DNA from 4 places in the Cobetia amphilecti genome. Region 2 is predicted to be linked to each of the others. Evidence: predicted binding sites of a transcription regulator. Region 2 holds the regulator's gene; each other region holds the start of a gene.
What was found. The regulator PhoB, encoded in region 2, activates phosphate uptake and scavenging genes when phosphate is short. The targets are predictions, from matches to a motif close to TGTCATANNNNTGTCANA.

Region 1 (3,904 bases), 240 kb from region 2:
ACTGGCGGCACCGCCGCCGACCACCCCTTGTGGCTGGGCGGCGGTGGTGTCATTGCCGGTCAGTGGCTGGCCGGTATTGGGATCGATGATCATGGTGCATGCCCCGAAATTCTGTCTGCGATTCAAGGCTCGCGCGCGAGCCGGTTGGCCTGATGATGCGGCCCGTCGCAGTGGAGTTCAAGGCGCTGCCGGACACTTCCTCGCGCGAGCGTCCCGGGCGCATCGGTTCACGGCAGCAGGGTGTCGCCGGCCAGGCTGGCGATGCAGGCGGCTTCGCTCTCGCTGAGCGGCATCACGGACAGGCGTGCGCGGCGGACCAGGTGGCTGTCCGCCAGCTCGGGCCGGGCCTTCAGGCGCGCGATGGGCAGGGTGGTGCGCAGCGGGCGAAGGTAGCTCAGACGCGGGGCGACCCAGCGCGGAGGCTTGTCGGCATCGATGTCCGCCACCTGACGTGGGTCGAAGCCCTTGTGCTCGGGGTCACTGGCCGTCGGGTCGGGCAGGGCGAGTTCGCTGACGACGGCCAGTCCGACCACCGCAGGCACCTTGCAGCTGGAGTGCTGGATGAGCACGACATCACCGAGCTGCATCTCACGCAGGAAGTTGCGCGCCTGATAGTTGCGCACGCCATCCCAGAGCGCCGGTGATTCGCGGCGCAGGTCATCCAGCGAGAAGGCATCGGGTTCGGTCTTGACCAGCCAGTGGCGCATGCAGGCACTCCCTTGGGACTGACGTGATGAGTGTGAAGGGCCAGGTGTGAAGGGGCCCGGTGTGGATAGGGGTAGCCAGGCCCGAGAACCGGCTTCCTCGCCATCATCGCACAGGAATTTCACGCATACGAAAAAGGCCTGATGCATGGCATCAGGCCTTTCGAATTCTTGGTAGCGGGGACCGGATTTGAACCGATGACCTTCGGGTTATGAGCCCGACGAGCTACCAGACTGCTCCACCCCGCAACACTGGGTACTGCCTTTGCTCCAACTCTGACGCATCAGAGGTTGGTAGCGGGAACCGGATTTGAACCGATGACCTTCGGGTTATGAGCCCGACGAGCTACCAGACTGCTCCATCCCGCAACATCACGTTGGTGTCTGACCGGCAATTGCCTGATAGGCAACGACTTGTCAGTGGTAGCGGGGACCGGATTTGAACCGATGACCTTCGGGTTATGAGCCCGACGAGCTACCAGACTGCTCCACCCCGCATCAACGTGGGGCGTAGTATAAGGATATACAGTGCTGCGTCAACCGTTATCCCGTAATTGACGCAAACTTCTCGTGTCCGGTGAGTCGACACCAACCCGTCTGCGTACCTCGAGCGATAATCGGCATCTTGTGTGAGAGATCTGCTACATACATTCCCGCTGCATCCTGTCCATACTGAGGAGGACGCGCCTCGCGCAGGCGGATGGCAGGCGTCACAGAGTGCACGATTGTCATCAGGCTGTTAGAGGCGCGGGTCATTGTTGTCGTTGCAGGCATTCTCGTTTTCTCAGGGCGGGGGTGTCCGCAGATTCGCCAAGCTGTGCCCAAGCCAAGGACACAGGACGTTCCAGGATTAGGGAGACACAATAAGATGACACAAACAGCACCCGTCGCATGGGTTACCGGTGGTACCGGTGGCATTGGTTCCGCTATCTGCCGCGAGCTGGCGAACCAGGGGTATCAGGTAATTGCGGGTTACAGGAACAAGGAAAAGGCAGAGGGGTGGCTGTCGGAACAGCGCGCTGCCGGGTTCGAGAACATCGCACTGTCCGGCATCGAGCTGGACAACTTCGAAGCCTGTCAGGCAGGCGTCAACGAAATCCGCGAGCGCTTCGGCCCGATCGCGGTTCTGGTCAACTGCGCCGGCATCACGCGTGATACCTCCATGCGCAAGATGAGCTATGAGCAGTGGCGCGAAGTCATCAACTGCAACCTCGACAGCGTCTTCAACACCTGCCGTGCCGTCATCAATGACATGCTGGAGCACAAGTACGGCCGCATCGTGAACATCTCCTCCATCAATGGCCGCAAGGGCCAGTTCGGGCAGGTCAACTACTCGGCCGCCAAGGCGGGCATGCATGGTCTGACCATGGCGCTGGCGCAGGAAACCGCGACCAAGGGCATTACCGTCAACACCCTGTCACCGGGCTACATCGCCACCGACATGATCATGAAGATCCCCGAAGAGATCCGTGAATCGATCCGCGAGACCATCCCGGTCAAGCGTTATGGTCAGCCGGACGAGATCGCACGTGCGGTCGCCTTCCTGGCCGACGAGAAATCCGGCTTCATCACCGGTGCCAACCTGGATATCAATGGCGGCCAGTTCATGGGCTGATGCTCTGCGCTAGCGCGAGCCAGAGCAGGGTTGGCACCCGGCCCCGCCTGGCGAGAGAATGAAAAAGCCCCCGTCTCTATCGAGACGGGGGCTTTTCGTTGCCATGACTTCAGTCTTGCGAGCGCGTCGTCACCAGCTCAAGAGCACTGGCTCAGTGATTGAACAGCGCATCGAAGCGCGGCAGTTCGGTCTGCCAGGCGTCCCAGTCCAGCGGACCGTTGGCGAGCAGCGCATCCAGCACCTCATCCAGCTCTTCTTCACGCTCCATGCGCTCACCCAGCTGCTGGTTGATGCGCGCGACCTGCACTGTCAGGCGGCGTGATTCATCTTCGCTGCCCAGCGGGGCCTCGAACAGAATGGCCAGGTGGACACGCAGCTCGGCCAGGCGCTCGTTGGCGGCGCTGCAGTTGCTCGGCAGGGCCTGGCGCATCTGGTTGCGCGCCGCATTGGCCTGACGGCTGTTGTCGTCGAAGGCCGAGGTGTTCGGCAGCTCGACATCCTGCACGTCGCCGTTGCGCGCGCTGGCATCCGCCACGGCGTGCTGTTCGAGCAGATCACGCCATTGCTGCCATTCCTCGCGCAGCTGCAGGGCGTGCAGTTCATCCAGACGCTGCTCACGACGCTTGAGAATGCCGGTCCAGCGACGACGCATGCCGTCGCCCCGCTTGCCGCGCGGCAGCGGGCCAAGGGTGTCGGCTTCCTTCAGGGCGTCATCGAGCAGGGCGGCGTCTTCCAGTGTCTCCGGCTCCCAGCTGTCGAGGCGTTCGATCAGCGCCTGCCACTGATCCAGGCGTGCCTGCTCGCGGCTGTCGCGGTCTTCGCGGTCCTGATCGCGTGCAGCGAAGATACGGTCACACGCCGCGCGGAAGGCGGCCCACAGGCGTTGCTCTTCGCCCTTGGGCGCGCGGCCCATCTCGCGCCAGCGACTCTGCAGTGCCTTGGCCTGCTCGGCGCGTGCGCGTGCCGGCGAGTCCTCATTGGCCAGCGCCTCGACGGCGTCGACCAGTGCCTGCTTGGCGGCGGCGATCTGGCCCGCGCGGCTGTCGATCAGCCCCTGCAGTGCCGTCAGTGCCTCGCCGAAGCGGTGCGACAGCTGGCGACCGGGACCTGCGGGCACCGGCGTGTGGCGACGCCATTCCTCACGGGCGCGATCACGGATCTGGCGCAGGGAGTCGGGGTCGGCATCGTCCATGGCGTGGCCGTTGAGCGATTCGAGCTGCTCACAGAGCGCTTCGCGCATGGCCAGATTGTGTTCACGCAGCTGCTTGCGCGATTCGCGGTAATCCCGCAGGCGCAGCTTGATGGCGTCAGAGGCGGTGCGGAACGCCTGGCTGGCATCGCGGCTGGCGGCCGCATCACCCAGCTCGCGCCATTGCTGAATCAGCTGCTGGTGCTGGCGGTCGCGCTGCTCATCGCTGATGTCATCGCGCTCGCTCAGGGTGGTGATGGCCTCGAGCAGCTGCTCGCGCTTGGGCGCCGCGACGAAGTTCTGCCAGTCACGGAGTTCCGCGACCCGCGCGCCCAGCTGGCGCAGGCGGGTCTGGCGGGCATTGTCGAGCTGGCCTTCGGTACGATCGCGCAGTGA
Region 2 (3,904 bases):
CTGTGAGGCGCCTCATCCGTCAGCCGAGTCCCTGTGCCAGCCTGCGCCTCGCTGGCCTTCGCCCACGCGCGCGGCACCCGCTGCTTCGGCGGCGGTGCGCCGTCATTGGCAGCCGGCTGCCGCGCTGCAAGGTGTCATGCCGGCCGGCTGGTGGGCGTGGCTCTCCTCGACGGACTCGCTGACCCAGCGTCTTGCCAGCGCCATGCAGCAGCAGGATGAACGCGATGGCCAGCCCATTCAGGGCCTGCGCGTGCGCCTGCTGCTGCAGGACACCGGCCCCGCGCGGCTGGATGAGGCACGCCTGCTGGGCATCGGCCCACGCCGGCATGTCTGGCGACGCGAAGTGGCACTCTGTCATGGCGATACACCATGGGTGATCGCACGCTCGCTGGCGGCGCTGGACCTGGCCCACGGTCATCGCCTCTCGACGCTGGGCGAGCGCTCGCTGGGCCATTGGCTGTTTCGCCAGCCCGACCTGACCCGCAGCGCCATCGATGTCAGCCGCGCCCCGCTGGTGCTTTCGAGCCCCAGGCCGCTGGCCCGCACCACCAGCCTGTGGATGCGCCGCTCGATGTTCTCGCATGGTCGCTTCAAGGTGCTGGTGCAGGAGGGCTTCACACCGGCCTTCCAGCACGCGCTGCAGCTGGCCTGAGCCTTGCGCCCGACTGGCCTCGTATCCCTCTCTTCCCTTGCCCACTACCACCCGCCCAGGAGCCCCGATGACCGCGTCATCCACTTCCGCCGCTTCGCGTCCTTCCAGACTGGCCGACTACCTCGCCCTGACACGGCTGGACCGCCCCATCGGCACCTGGCTGCTGATGTGGCCGACCCTGTGGGCACTGTGGCTGGCGGCAGATGGCATTCCCGAGCGCACGACCCTGCTGATCTTCATCGCCGGGGTCTATCTGATGCGCGCCGCCGGCTGCGTCATCAACGACTACGCCGACCGCCATTGGGACAAGCATGTCGAGCGCACGCGTGACCGGCCGCTGACCTCGGGCCGCATTTCGGAGCGCGAGGCGCTGACGCTGTTCGGGGGGCTGGTCGCGGCCGCCTTCGTGCTGGTGTGCTTCACCAACCTGACCACGGTGCTGCTGTCGATCGTCGCCGTGCTGCTGGCGGCCAGCTATCCGTTCATGAAGCGCTTCCATCATCTGCCCCAGGTGGTGCTGGGCGCCGCCTTCGGCTGGGCGATTCCGATGGCCTTCGCCGCGACGCTGGAGGAGGTACCGACCTACGGCTGGTGGCTGTTCGCGGCCAACCTGATGTGGACGGTGGCCTACGACACCGCCTACGCGATGGTCGATCGCAACGACGACCTCAAGGTGGGCATCAAGTCCACCGCCGTGCTGTTCGGGCGTGCCGACAAGCTGATGATCGGCCTGTTGCAGCTGGGCATGCTGGCGGTGTTGATCGGCATCGGCCTGCAGCTGGCGCTGGGCATCTTCTACTGGCTGGGGCTGGCTGCTGCCGCCGTCACCTTCGTCTGGCAGCAACGTCTGATCCGTGAGCGTGAGCGTGCGCCCTGCTTCCAGGCATTCCTCAACAATCATTGGACGGGTCTGCTGATCTTCGCCGGTATCGCCCTGGCGACCTGGCCGATGAGCTGACTCCTGCATAAACATTAGTATTATTTAATCTAAAGCGACCCCTGCCCTCTGTTGCTCCCCAGCCCACGGTTCATGCCTGCCTGCCGCGCCTCCAAGGCGGCTGGCAGGCTTGCGTGCAAGCTGCCATGCTGGCAGTTGTCATCTCGTTGTCATATAAGCGGGTTGTAATCGTCATCGACTTGTCATTCTGGCGCGTGCGCCGACTGCTGCATGGGATCTAGCGATGAGCTCCAAGACCGTACTGATTGTCGACGATGAATCCTCGATTCGCGAGATGATCGCCGTTGCCCTCGAAATGGCGGATTACCGCGTGCTGGAGGCAGACAATGCCCAGGACGCCCACGCCATCGTCGTCGATGAAAAGCCCGATCTGCTGTTGCTGGACTGGATGATGCCGGGCACCAGTGGCCTGGAGCTCGCGCGGCGCCTCAAGCGTGACGAGACCACCTCGGAGCTGCCGATCATCCTGTTGACCGCCAAGGGCGAGGAAGACAACAAGATTCAAGGTCTGGAAGCCGGTGCCGACGACTACATCACCAAGCCCTTCTCGCCGCGCGAGCTGGTCGCCCGTCTCAAGGCCGTGCTGCGTCGCACCACTCCCAAGGGAGTCGAGGAGGCGGTGGAAGTCGAAGGCCTGATGCTCGACCCGGCCAGCCACCGCGTCACCGCCCACGGCAACTCGCTGGATGTCGGCCCGACCGAATATCGCCTGCTGCAGTTCTTCATGACGCATCAGGAGCGTGCCTACACTCGCAGCCAGCTGCTCGATCAGGTATGGGGCGGCAACGTCTATGTCGAGGAGCGCACCGTGGACGTGCACATCCGTCGCCTGCGCAAGGCGCTGGGCACAGGCCATCAGCATCTGATCCAGACCGTCCGCGGCACCGGTTACCGCTTCAGCGCTCAGGCCTGAGGGATTCATGCGCTATTGGACCAACGAGCTATGGCGCCTCGGCTACCTTGCCGGTGGCTTCGGCCTGATCGGTGGCCTGCTGGGTCATCTGGGCTGGGGCCTGGCGCTGGGTCTTTCGCTGTATCTGTTCGTCCATCTCAAGCACTTGAAGAGCCTCTACACCTGGCTGATCACCAATCCCCATGAAGAGCCGCCGCCCGGCGATGGCGTCTGGGGAGACCTGCTCGATCGTCTCTACCGCTACCAGAAGGGCCAGCGTCAGGCTCAGGAGCGACTGCGCAGCATCCTCAACCGTATCCAGGAATCCTCCGAGGCCATGCGCGACGGCCTGGTGATGCTGGACAACCACGGTGACATGGAATGGTGGAACAGCGCTGCCGAGCAGCTGGTCGGTCTCAAGGCCAGCCACGACCGCGGCCAGCACATCACCAACTATCTGCGTGACCCCGTCTTCATCGACTACTTCAATCGGCTGGCCTACCGCGAGCCGCTGACGCTCCAGTCGCCGCTGTCTGACAACCTGACGCTGCAGATCTCCATCACCCTGTTCGGTGACAACGAGCGTCTGGTCATGCTGCGTGACGTCACCCGCCTCTATCGTCTTGAAGAGATGCGCCGCGACTTCGTGGCCAATGTCTCCCATGAGCTGCGCACGCCGCTGACGGTGCTGGCAGGCTATCTCGAGACCTACTCCGATTACGCCGATGACCTGCCACCGCGCTGGCAGCGTGGACTGGGCCAGATGCAGAGCCAGACCGACCGCATGCAGCACCTGGTCGAGGACCTGCTGACCCTGTCACGCCTGGAAACCGACGAGCTGTCCGACAATGGTCGCTGCATCGACATGAGCGCCCTGCTCGGCCATATCCGCGACGACGCCGAAGGCCTGTCCCAGGGGCGCCACACCTTCTCCATCGAGGCCGATGCCAGCCTGTCTCTGCGCGGTGAGGAGCAGGAACTGCGCAGCGCGATCTCGAATCTGGTCTTCAATGCGGTGCGCTACACCCCCGAAGACTGTCATATCACCCTGCGCTGGAAGGCGGATGACCAGGGCCTGCTGGTCGAGGTGGAAGATGACGGGGACGGCATCGACCCGGTCCACCTGCCGCGCCTGACCGAGCGCTTCTACCGCATCGACAAGGGCCGCAGCACCGCCACGGGAGGCACCGGCCTCGGGCTTGCCATCGTCAAGCATGTGCTGATTCGCCATCAGGGCCATCTGGAGATCGACAGCCACCCCGGCGAGGGTGCGCGCTTCCGCTGTCACTTCCCCGACGAGCGAGCCTGTCAGGCGAGCGCTCCCCAGGCCAGCAGTGCGCTAGCCCAGTGATGTGCTGATTCCGTGATGATCTGACCCGGACGCCAGCCCAACGCAGAACGC
Region 3 (3,904 bases), 220 kb from region 2:
TCACGCTCAGGACTCGCCAAGCAGGGGGCAATTCCCGTAACCTGAGGACATTCAACCTCTTCTCGCCCGGGCCCTGTCTGCCTGAGATACCTTGGGAGATTCGTGTGACGCTGCCTATTCTGCTCGATATTGAAGCCTCCGGCTTTGGCCGTGGTAGCTATCCGATCGAGATCGGGCTGGCGCGTGCCGACGGCAGCAGTTGCGCCTTCCTGATACAGCCTCTTGATGAGTGGGTGCATTGGGACCCGAAGGCGGAGCTGTTGCACGGCATCTCACGGGCACGGCTGGCACGCGAAGGGCGGCCAGTGCGTGAGGTGGCGCAGTGGGTCAATGATGAGCTGGGTGAGGCCGGAATCGCCTACAGCGACAGCTGGGGCTACGACAATACCTGGCTCTCGCTGCTGTTCTATCATGCCGGCATGCTGCCGCGCTTTCGTCTCGAGGCGCTCAGGCGGCTGCTCGATGAGGAGCAACTGAATTGCTGGGCGGAGCTCAAGGAAGCGGTGATCGCCGAGGGCGGCATCCAGCGCCATCGCGCCGGAGATGACGCCCGTCTGCTGCAACTCACCTGGCAGAAAGCCCAGTCGATCGGGCGAAGCGAATAAGCCTCCGCCGGATGCCTCGGGGTCTACGCCTGGCGGCATGAGCGACACTGCTGTCAGGCCGGGTGTTGTCAGGCGGAGCAGTGAGCACGAGATAGCGCCAATAAAGCCAAAAAAGCGGCAGCCCACTGGGCTGCCGCTTTTTTATGCTGGTGCTTTTTTCATGCTGATGTCATCAGCGCCATGACGAGGCTCAGGCGCCCGTCACCGCCAGCAACACCTTGCCGGTGCTGGCGTTGTCCTGCACATAGGCATGCGCGGCATCGGCTTCCTGGATCGGCCAGCTCTTGTCGATATGCGGGCGCAGCTCACCCCGTGCCAGGCGTGGCCACACATGCACGTAGAGCGCATCCAGTACCATGCCCTTGCCATCGGGGGAGCGCGACCGCAGGGTCGAGCCGATCAGGCGCTGACGCTTCATCAGCATGCGACCCAGATCCAGCTCATCCATGCGCCCGCCCATCAGGCCGATCAATACCATGCGGCCATCCTGTTTCAGCACCTGCTGATTGTCGGCCAGATAGCCGCCGCCCACCGGGTCGAGAATCATGTCGGCGCCACCCCAGTCGTTCACGGCCTCGACGAAGCTGCCATCGTGGCGATTCCAGCCGGCATCCGCGCCGAGGCGCAGGCAGGTCTCCAGCTTCTCCTGGCTACCGACGGTCACGAAGCACGGATGCCCGAACAGCCCGCACAACTGGATGGCGGTGGTACCGATGCCGCTGGCACCGGCGTGCAGCAGCACGCGCTCCTTGTGCTTGAGGTTGCCCTCGATGAACAGGTTCAGCCAGGCGGTGGCGAACATCTCCGGCAGGGCGGCGGCGTCTCGCAGGCTATAGCCCTCCGGCACCGGCAACACCTGCAGGGCGTTGACGACCACCTCCTCGGCATAGCCGCCACCGGACAGCAGCGCACAGACCGGATCACCGACCTTGAAGCGCTCGACGTGGCGGCCGACCTCACGAATGGTGCCACTGACCTCCAGCCCCAGGATCTGACTGGCACCTTCGGGGGGCGGATATTGGCCGGCACGCTGCATCAGGTCGGCGCGGTTGACGCCGGCCCAGGCCACCTCGATACGCACCTCATCCGAGGCGATCCCGTGCGGGGCCTCGGTTTCCTGCCAGACCAGTGATTCATTCTCGACGGCTATCGCAAACATTCGCTCTCTCCTTGGCGTGGCAGTCGCGCTGCCTGTTCGTACGCGGATGATATCTGTGCCGGGGCGCATCGGCCGCGGACCACGTGGGCGACTGTCATCTCACTGTACGGGGACTGTGACGCATCTGTCATGAAGTGGCGCGAACCTGACGTGATATCAAGCCCCATGATCCAGACATCGCGTTCCGCACTCCGTGCGGCCAAGGAGAGAGCATGATCGATACTGCCCGCGTCATCGCTGCCAAGTATCCTGCCTTTGCCAAACGTCACCCGCTGATTCGACGGCCAGCTCTGGCCATGCTGCGGCGCCTGGTACACGAGGGCGAGATCAATGCCTTCCTCGGCGAGAACTCGGACCAGCGCGGCTTCGACTTCATTGACCGCGTGCTCGATCACTTCTCCTTCGGCTACTCGGTGTCCTCGCGGGAGCGCGAGAACATTCCGGCCTACGGGCGTGTCGTCATCGTCGCCAACCATCCACTGGGGTCACTGGATGGCCTCGCGCTGCTCAAGCTGGTCGGCGAAGTGCGCCGCGACGTCAAGATCGTCGCCAATGACATCCTGATGAAGGTCGAGCCGCTGGCCCCCTTGCTGCTGCCGCTGGACAACCTCAGTCGCCGTGGCTATCGCAAGAGCAGTGGTCAGATCTGCGATGCGCTGATGAATGAAGAGGCCGTGATCATCTTCCCGGCCGGCGAGGTCTCGCGTGCAGGCCCGACCGGGCCACGCGATGGCAAGTGGCTGTCGGGTTTTCTGCATTTCGCGCGCAAGACCAACGCGCCGGTGCTGCCTATCCACGTCAGCGGGCGCAACTCGACGCTCTTCTATGCGCTGTCGTCGATCAACCGCAGCTTCGGCACGCCTCTGCTGGCGCATGAGATGTTTCGTCAGCGCGAACGGCAGCTCAAGCTGCGCATCGGCGAGCTGATCCCGCTGGAGCGCCTCGACAGCGATGCCCTCAATACCAACGCCAAGACGCGTCTGCTGCGCAAGCACCTGTATCGCATCGGGCGCGGCAAGCGTGGCCTGTTCGTGACCGAGAAGGCCATCGGCCATCCCGAGGAGCGCCAGGCGCTGCGTGAGGAACTGACGCCCTGTGAACTGCTGGGCGAGACCCGCGACGGCAAGAAGATCTATCTGTTCGATGCCTTCCCCGGCTCCAGCGTGATGCGCGAGATCGGGCGACTGCGCGAGATCAGTTTCCGGCGGGTCGGCGAGGGCACCGGCGAGCGGCGTGATATCGATCGCTATGACGCTCACTACCGGCATCTGGTGCTGTGGGATGACGCCGATCTCGAGATCGCCGGTGCCTATCGCATCGGAGAGGTACGCAAGATCATGGCGGCACATGGCGAGAAGGGGCTCTACAGCCCGACCCTGTTCCGCTTCACGCCCGAGATGTTCGAGCGCATGCAGGACGGCCTGGAGCTGGGGCGCAGCTTCGTGCAGCCGCGTTACTGGGGGCGGCGCAGCCTCGATTACCTGTGGCAGGGGCTGGGCGCCTATCTGCGCTGTCATCCCGAAATTCGCTGGCTGTTCGGCCCGGTCACGCTCTCCAACAGCTATCCGGAGGCCGCCAGGGCACTGATCGTCAGCTACTACCGTCACTATTACGGGGATGATGAGGGGCTGGCGCGCGCACGGGCACCGGTCGCCCAGAGCGTGCCGGGCAGCGCCGCCCATGAAGCGGAGCGCCTGTTCGATGGTCAAGACGCCGATGGCGATTTCCGCCGCCTGCGTGCCCAGCTGGATGCGATGGGCGTGACGGTGCCGACGCTCTACAAGCAGTACGCCGAGGTCACCGAGCCCGGCGGCACCCGTTTCCTCGATTTCAGTGTCGACGCCGATTTCGGTTACTGCATCGACGGCCTGGTGATGGTCGATGTCGAGCAGGTCACCGCCAGCAAACGGGCGCGCTATATCGGCAAACCCGTTCAGCAGCAGGCCGCCTCGGAAGATGCCGTTGAGGCTGTTGGTGAGACGGCGCTGAACTGAGGTGGCGCCCTACTGAGATAGCGCGTTGAGCTGAGACGGCCGCTCGCAGAGTCACTCCCCATGGCGCCGGCGTCATGCGCTTGATGGGGAGTGACGCGCTAGGCTGTCAGGTCTCAGGTCTTACGTCTCAAGCCTTACGTCTCAGG
Region 4 (3,904 bases), 1.9 Mb from region 2:
GTCATCAACCGCAGTCTGCTCGATCTTCGTCGCCTGACCATCAACCTGGTGACCTACCCCGAAGGCCACAGCGTGATGCGCCACAACGACCCGATGGGCAGCGGCAGCTACTACAAGCTCAATATCGTGCTCAAGAAGCCCCGCCGGGGCGGTGTCTTCGAGACCGATGGCAGCCTCTTTCGCCTCGCGGACCGCGTGGTGCTGTTTCGCCCCGACCTTCACGAACACAGCGTCAGCCGCATCGAGCGCGGCAAACGCGTGCTGCTGAGCATCGCCTTGCACGCACCTTGGCGCTGACCCGCAATGGGACTGCGCAAAAGAACCTGAGGCAAAAGCGAATAATGAAACAGATAGCGGGTAGCGCCAAGTGACAAAAAAACGCCAGTCAGCAATTGCTGACTGGCGTTTTTTCCCACCTGAATCCAGGCCAGGAACGACGTGCTCGACAATGTGCTGCCTTGGCTATTCCATCCGGTCCAGCCCGACGCGATAACGGGCAAAGCCCATCTCGTCCTGATCCACCAACGTCATCGGGTAGACCGCCTGGGCATCAATGAACTGCTGCGCATCCTCGCCGGGGGCGGTGGTGAAGCGAATGTCCAGCGGGGTATCGGTGTCGATCGCGGCCAGCCGCCAGTTGTGATCCGCCGCGGGGTCCACCGCGCCCTGCTGCTGCGTCTGGCGCGAGATGTACTGGGCCAGAATGCTGCGATTTTCATCCGGTGACGCGAAAGCGATATGCGACTCTCCGGTGCCGGGGAAGTCCTCGCCGTAGGCGCGATAGTTGTTGGTCGCGAGCAGGAAGACCTCGTCGTCCTTGACCGGCTCGCCCTGGTAGGCGAGTCCCTGAATACGGTGGGCATCGGCGTCGATCAGCGCGCAATTGCCGTCGTAACGCGCCGGCTGCGTGACATCCACCCGGTACTCGACGCCATCGATCACGTCGAAGTTGTAGCTGCGGAAACCTTCCCAGTTGATCAAGGGCTGGGGCGTGGCGAGATCCGGATCAATGCGATGGAACTGGCCGGCGCTGCACTCGAGCCATTCCCGCACTTCCCTGCCGGTGACCTTGAGCGCCACCAGCGTATTCGGATAGAGATAGAGATCGGCGGCATTGCGGAAGCTCAGCTCGCCCGCCTCCATCTCGGTGAACTGGGTCGGATCATTGTGACGGCCGCCGACCTTGAACGGCGCGGCTGCCGAGAGAATCGGCAAGCCTTCCAGGTCCGGGTCGCCTTCGACGAAGCGTTTGACGTAATCGGCCTGGGCGCGATTGACGATCTGGATCGTCGGGTCGTCCTGCACCAGCGCCAGATAGCTCTTCATCGCCGCACTGGCGCGTCCGATGCTGCGATTGACGTACTCGCGCGTGGCGTCGTGCTCATGATCGACCAGCGCCGCCAGTTCGGCATCTTCCGCCACTTGCGCCTCGCCCCCTACCTGAATAGGGCGGGCTTCTGTCTGGCCGCTCACTACCCGCCACTGGCCCGAGGCATTGCTCAGTTCGAGATCCATCACGCCCACATGGCTGCCCCAGTGCCCCGGCATCATCGCCGGCACGCCATTGAGGGTGCCCCTGGCGATATCGGCCCCCGGTACCTCGGCGAATTCCTCGCTGGGGAAGACGGCATGGGCATGCCCGAAGGCGATGCCATCGATGCCCTCGACCTGCGAGAGGTAATACACCGAATTCTCGGCCATCACCCGGTAGGGGTCGGTCGAGATGCCGGAGTGCGGGATGGCGATCACCACATCCGCGCCCGCCCGGCGCATCTCGGGCACCCAGCGCCTGGCGCTCTCGGTGATGTCCTCGGCCGTCAGGCGGCCCTGGAGGTGCTTGCGGTCCCAGGTCATCACCTGCGGCGGTGCGAAGCCGATATAGCCGATCTTCAATGTCTGAGCGTTGCCCTCACTGTCGGTGAAGGCATGGGCGGTGATCTGGTAGGGCGTGAAGTACGGCTCGCCTGTCGTGGCGTCCAGCAGGTTGGCGTTCACATAGGGGAACTGCGCGCCGGACAGCGCCCGTTCGAGATACTCGAGCCCGTAATTGAATTCATGATTGCCGATATTGCCGACATCGTAATCCAGCTGATTCATGACCTTGTAGGCCGGGAAGACATCACCCTCCTCGAGACCTTCTGCCGCCATGTAATCGCCCATCGGGCTGCCCTGGATGAGGTCGCCATTGTCCAGCAGCACGCTGTTGGCTACCTCGGCACGCGCCTGCTTGATCAGACCTGCCGCGCGTACCAGGCCGATGCGCACGCTGGGCCGGTCCTTGTAATAGTCGTAATCCATCACGTTGGCGTGGATGTCGGTGGTCTCGATCACGCGCAGTGACAGCGTCGCGGCATTGGCTGGCTGAACGATCATGAAGATACCTCCGAGACTGGCCAGGCCAAGGATGGCTGCCCGCAAAGGCGGCTTGCGCCGACGTCCGGGGTGCTGCGCAACAGCTGGCGAGTCAGACGCCCGTTGATCTTCGCTAGCCGATGAAGCATTCGCCATCTCTCACTTCCTTGTCATGGGGGGATGTGCCAGTGCCCCTTGGGGGCAGCGCTCCATTATTCAGATGCCGACGCCTCAGGCAACTGGCGGTCTCTGCCCGCCAGCCAGCCGACACCTGCCATCAGCACACTGAGGACGGCGCAGACCATCAGTGCCAGCTGCCAATTGCCCTGCATATCGTAGAGCGCGCCGATCAGCGGCGGCCCCATGGCCGCGAGCAGATAGCCCAGCGTCTGCGCCATGCTCGACAGTGAAGCCGACTGCATGGCATCACGCGCCCGCAGCCCCATGAATGACAAGGCGAGAATGAAGCTGGCCCCGGAGCCCGCGCCCAGCAACAGCACCCACACCAGTGCCCACTTTGGCATCAGCCATAGCCCGATGAATCCCGCCAGCGACATGCAGGGCGTCGCGAAGGCGATCAGGCGTTGATCCTTCAGGCGCGGCATCAGGGGCACCAGAATCAATCCCGGCAAGGCCGAAGCCAGCTGGAGTAGACCATGCAACGAGCCCGCCTTCTCGGCTGAGAAGCCATTGTCCGCCAGCATGCTCGGCAGCCAGCTGTTGACGGTATAGAACAGCAGCGAATTGATGCCCATGAAGAGCGTCACCTGCCAGGCCAGTGGCGAATGCCACACGGCTGCCTGACGCACCGGCCGCGCGGCACCCTTCTCGACGTCCTTCTCGGCACCCTTCTCGGCTTCCTTCGCCGCCGCCGGCAGGGAGCGACGTGACAACTGCGGCCACCACACCCCCATCGTCACCAATGGCAAAACGACCACTATGAGCATCGCGTACTGCCAGCCAGCGCTGCTGCCCTGTGCCAACGGCACCATCAGCGCCGAGGCGATGGCGGCCATGATGCCCATGGTCAGCACATAGCAGGAGGTCAGCAGCGCGACATGCTGCGCAAAGCTGCGTTTGACCAGACTGGGCAGCAGCACATTGCCCACGGCAATGCCCGCCCCGATCAGGCCGATACCCAGATAGAGGGCCAGCATGCTGCCCTGCACCCGCAGCACGATGCCCGCGGCGATCGTCACCAAGGCGAGGAAGAGACTGCGTTCAAGCCCGAGACCTCTGGCGAGGCGCGGCACCCAGGGCGAGACGACGACGAAGGCCAGCAGCGGCAGAATCATCAACAGGCCAGCCGCCGTGGCATTGAAGCCCAGCGCCGCCTGCAGGCGCTCCAGCAGTGGCGCGATACTGGTGAAGGGCGCACGCAGGTTCATGGCGATCAACAGGATACCGGCGATCAATACGGCCGGATGGCTCAGTCGCCGGACAGGAGATGAGTGGCAGAGTTCAGTCATGAGGCGCTCGCAGCGATCGTGAAACGGGGTAATGGCGGGACGACACCCAAGAGATGAGTCCGCACACAGAGTGAGGCTAGCTT

Region 1: phbB (acetoacetyl-CoA reductase) is a predicted target of PhoB. The motif match lies at 1,431-1,448, and genes of this name have one in related genera.
Region 3: R1T44_RS00235 (NAD(P)H-quinone oxidoreductase) is a predicted target of PhoB. The motif match lies at 1,879-1,896, and genes of this name have one in related genera.
Region 4: R1T44_RS09335 (bifunctional 2',3'-cyclic-nucleotide 2'-phosphodiesterase/3'-nucleotidase) is a predicted target of PhoB. The motif match lies at 2,510-2,527, and genes of this name have one in related genera.

What each region holds. Positions count from the first base shown of each region.
Region 1 covers NZ_CP136695.1:33,012-36,915, reverse strand. The annotation lists gene R1T44_RS00165 (tetratricopeptide repeat protein) at 1-93, opposite strand, end outside; gene R1T44_RS00160 (EVE domain-containing protein) at 228-707, opposite strand; tRNA gene R1T44_RS00155 (tRNA-Met) at 877-953, opposite strand; tRNA gene R1T44_RS00150 (tRNA-Met) at 997-1,073, opposite strand; tRNA gene R1T44_RS00145 (tRNA-Met) at 1,126-1,202, opposite strand; gene phbB (acetoacetyl-CoA reductase) at 1,573-2,319, shown strand; gene R1T44_RS00135 (DUF349 domain-containing protein) at 2,471-3,904, opposite strand, start outside.
Region 2 covers NZ_CP136695.1:272,726-276,629, forward strand. The annotation lists gene R1T44_RS01220 (chorismate--pyruvate lyase family protein) at 95-652, shown strand; gene ubiA (4-hydroxybenzoate octaprenyltransferase) at 720-1,610, shown strand; gene phoB (phosphate regulon transcriptional regulator PhoB) at 1,834-2,523, shown strand; gene phoR (phosphate regulon sensor histidine kinase PhoR) at 2,531-3,853, shown strand.
Region 3 covers NZ_CP136695.1:49,037-52,940, reverse strand. The annotation lists gene R1T44_RS00240 (3'-5' exonuclease) at 105-605, shown strand; gene R1T44_RS00235 (NAD(P)H-quinone oxidoreductase) at 796-1,764, opposite strand; gene R1T44_RS00230 (lysophospholipid acyltransferase family protein) at 1,977-3,758, shown strand; gene R1T44_RS00225 (LOG family protein) at 3,893-3,904, opposite strand, start outside.
Region 4 covers NZ_CP136695.1:2,165,050-2,168,953, reverse strand. The annotation lists gene R1T44_RS09340 (hypothetical protein) at 1-297, shown strand, start outside; gene R1T44_RS09335 (bifunctional 2',3'-cyclic-nucleotide 2'-phosphodiesterase/3'-nucleotidase) at 463-2,373, opposite strand; gene R1T44_RS09330 (MFS transporter) at 2,565-3,821, opposite strand.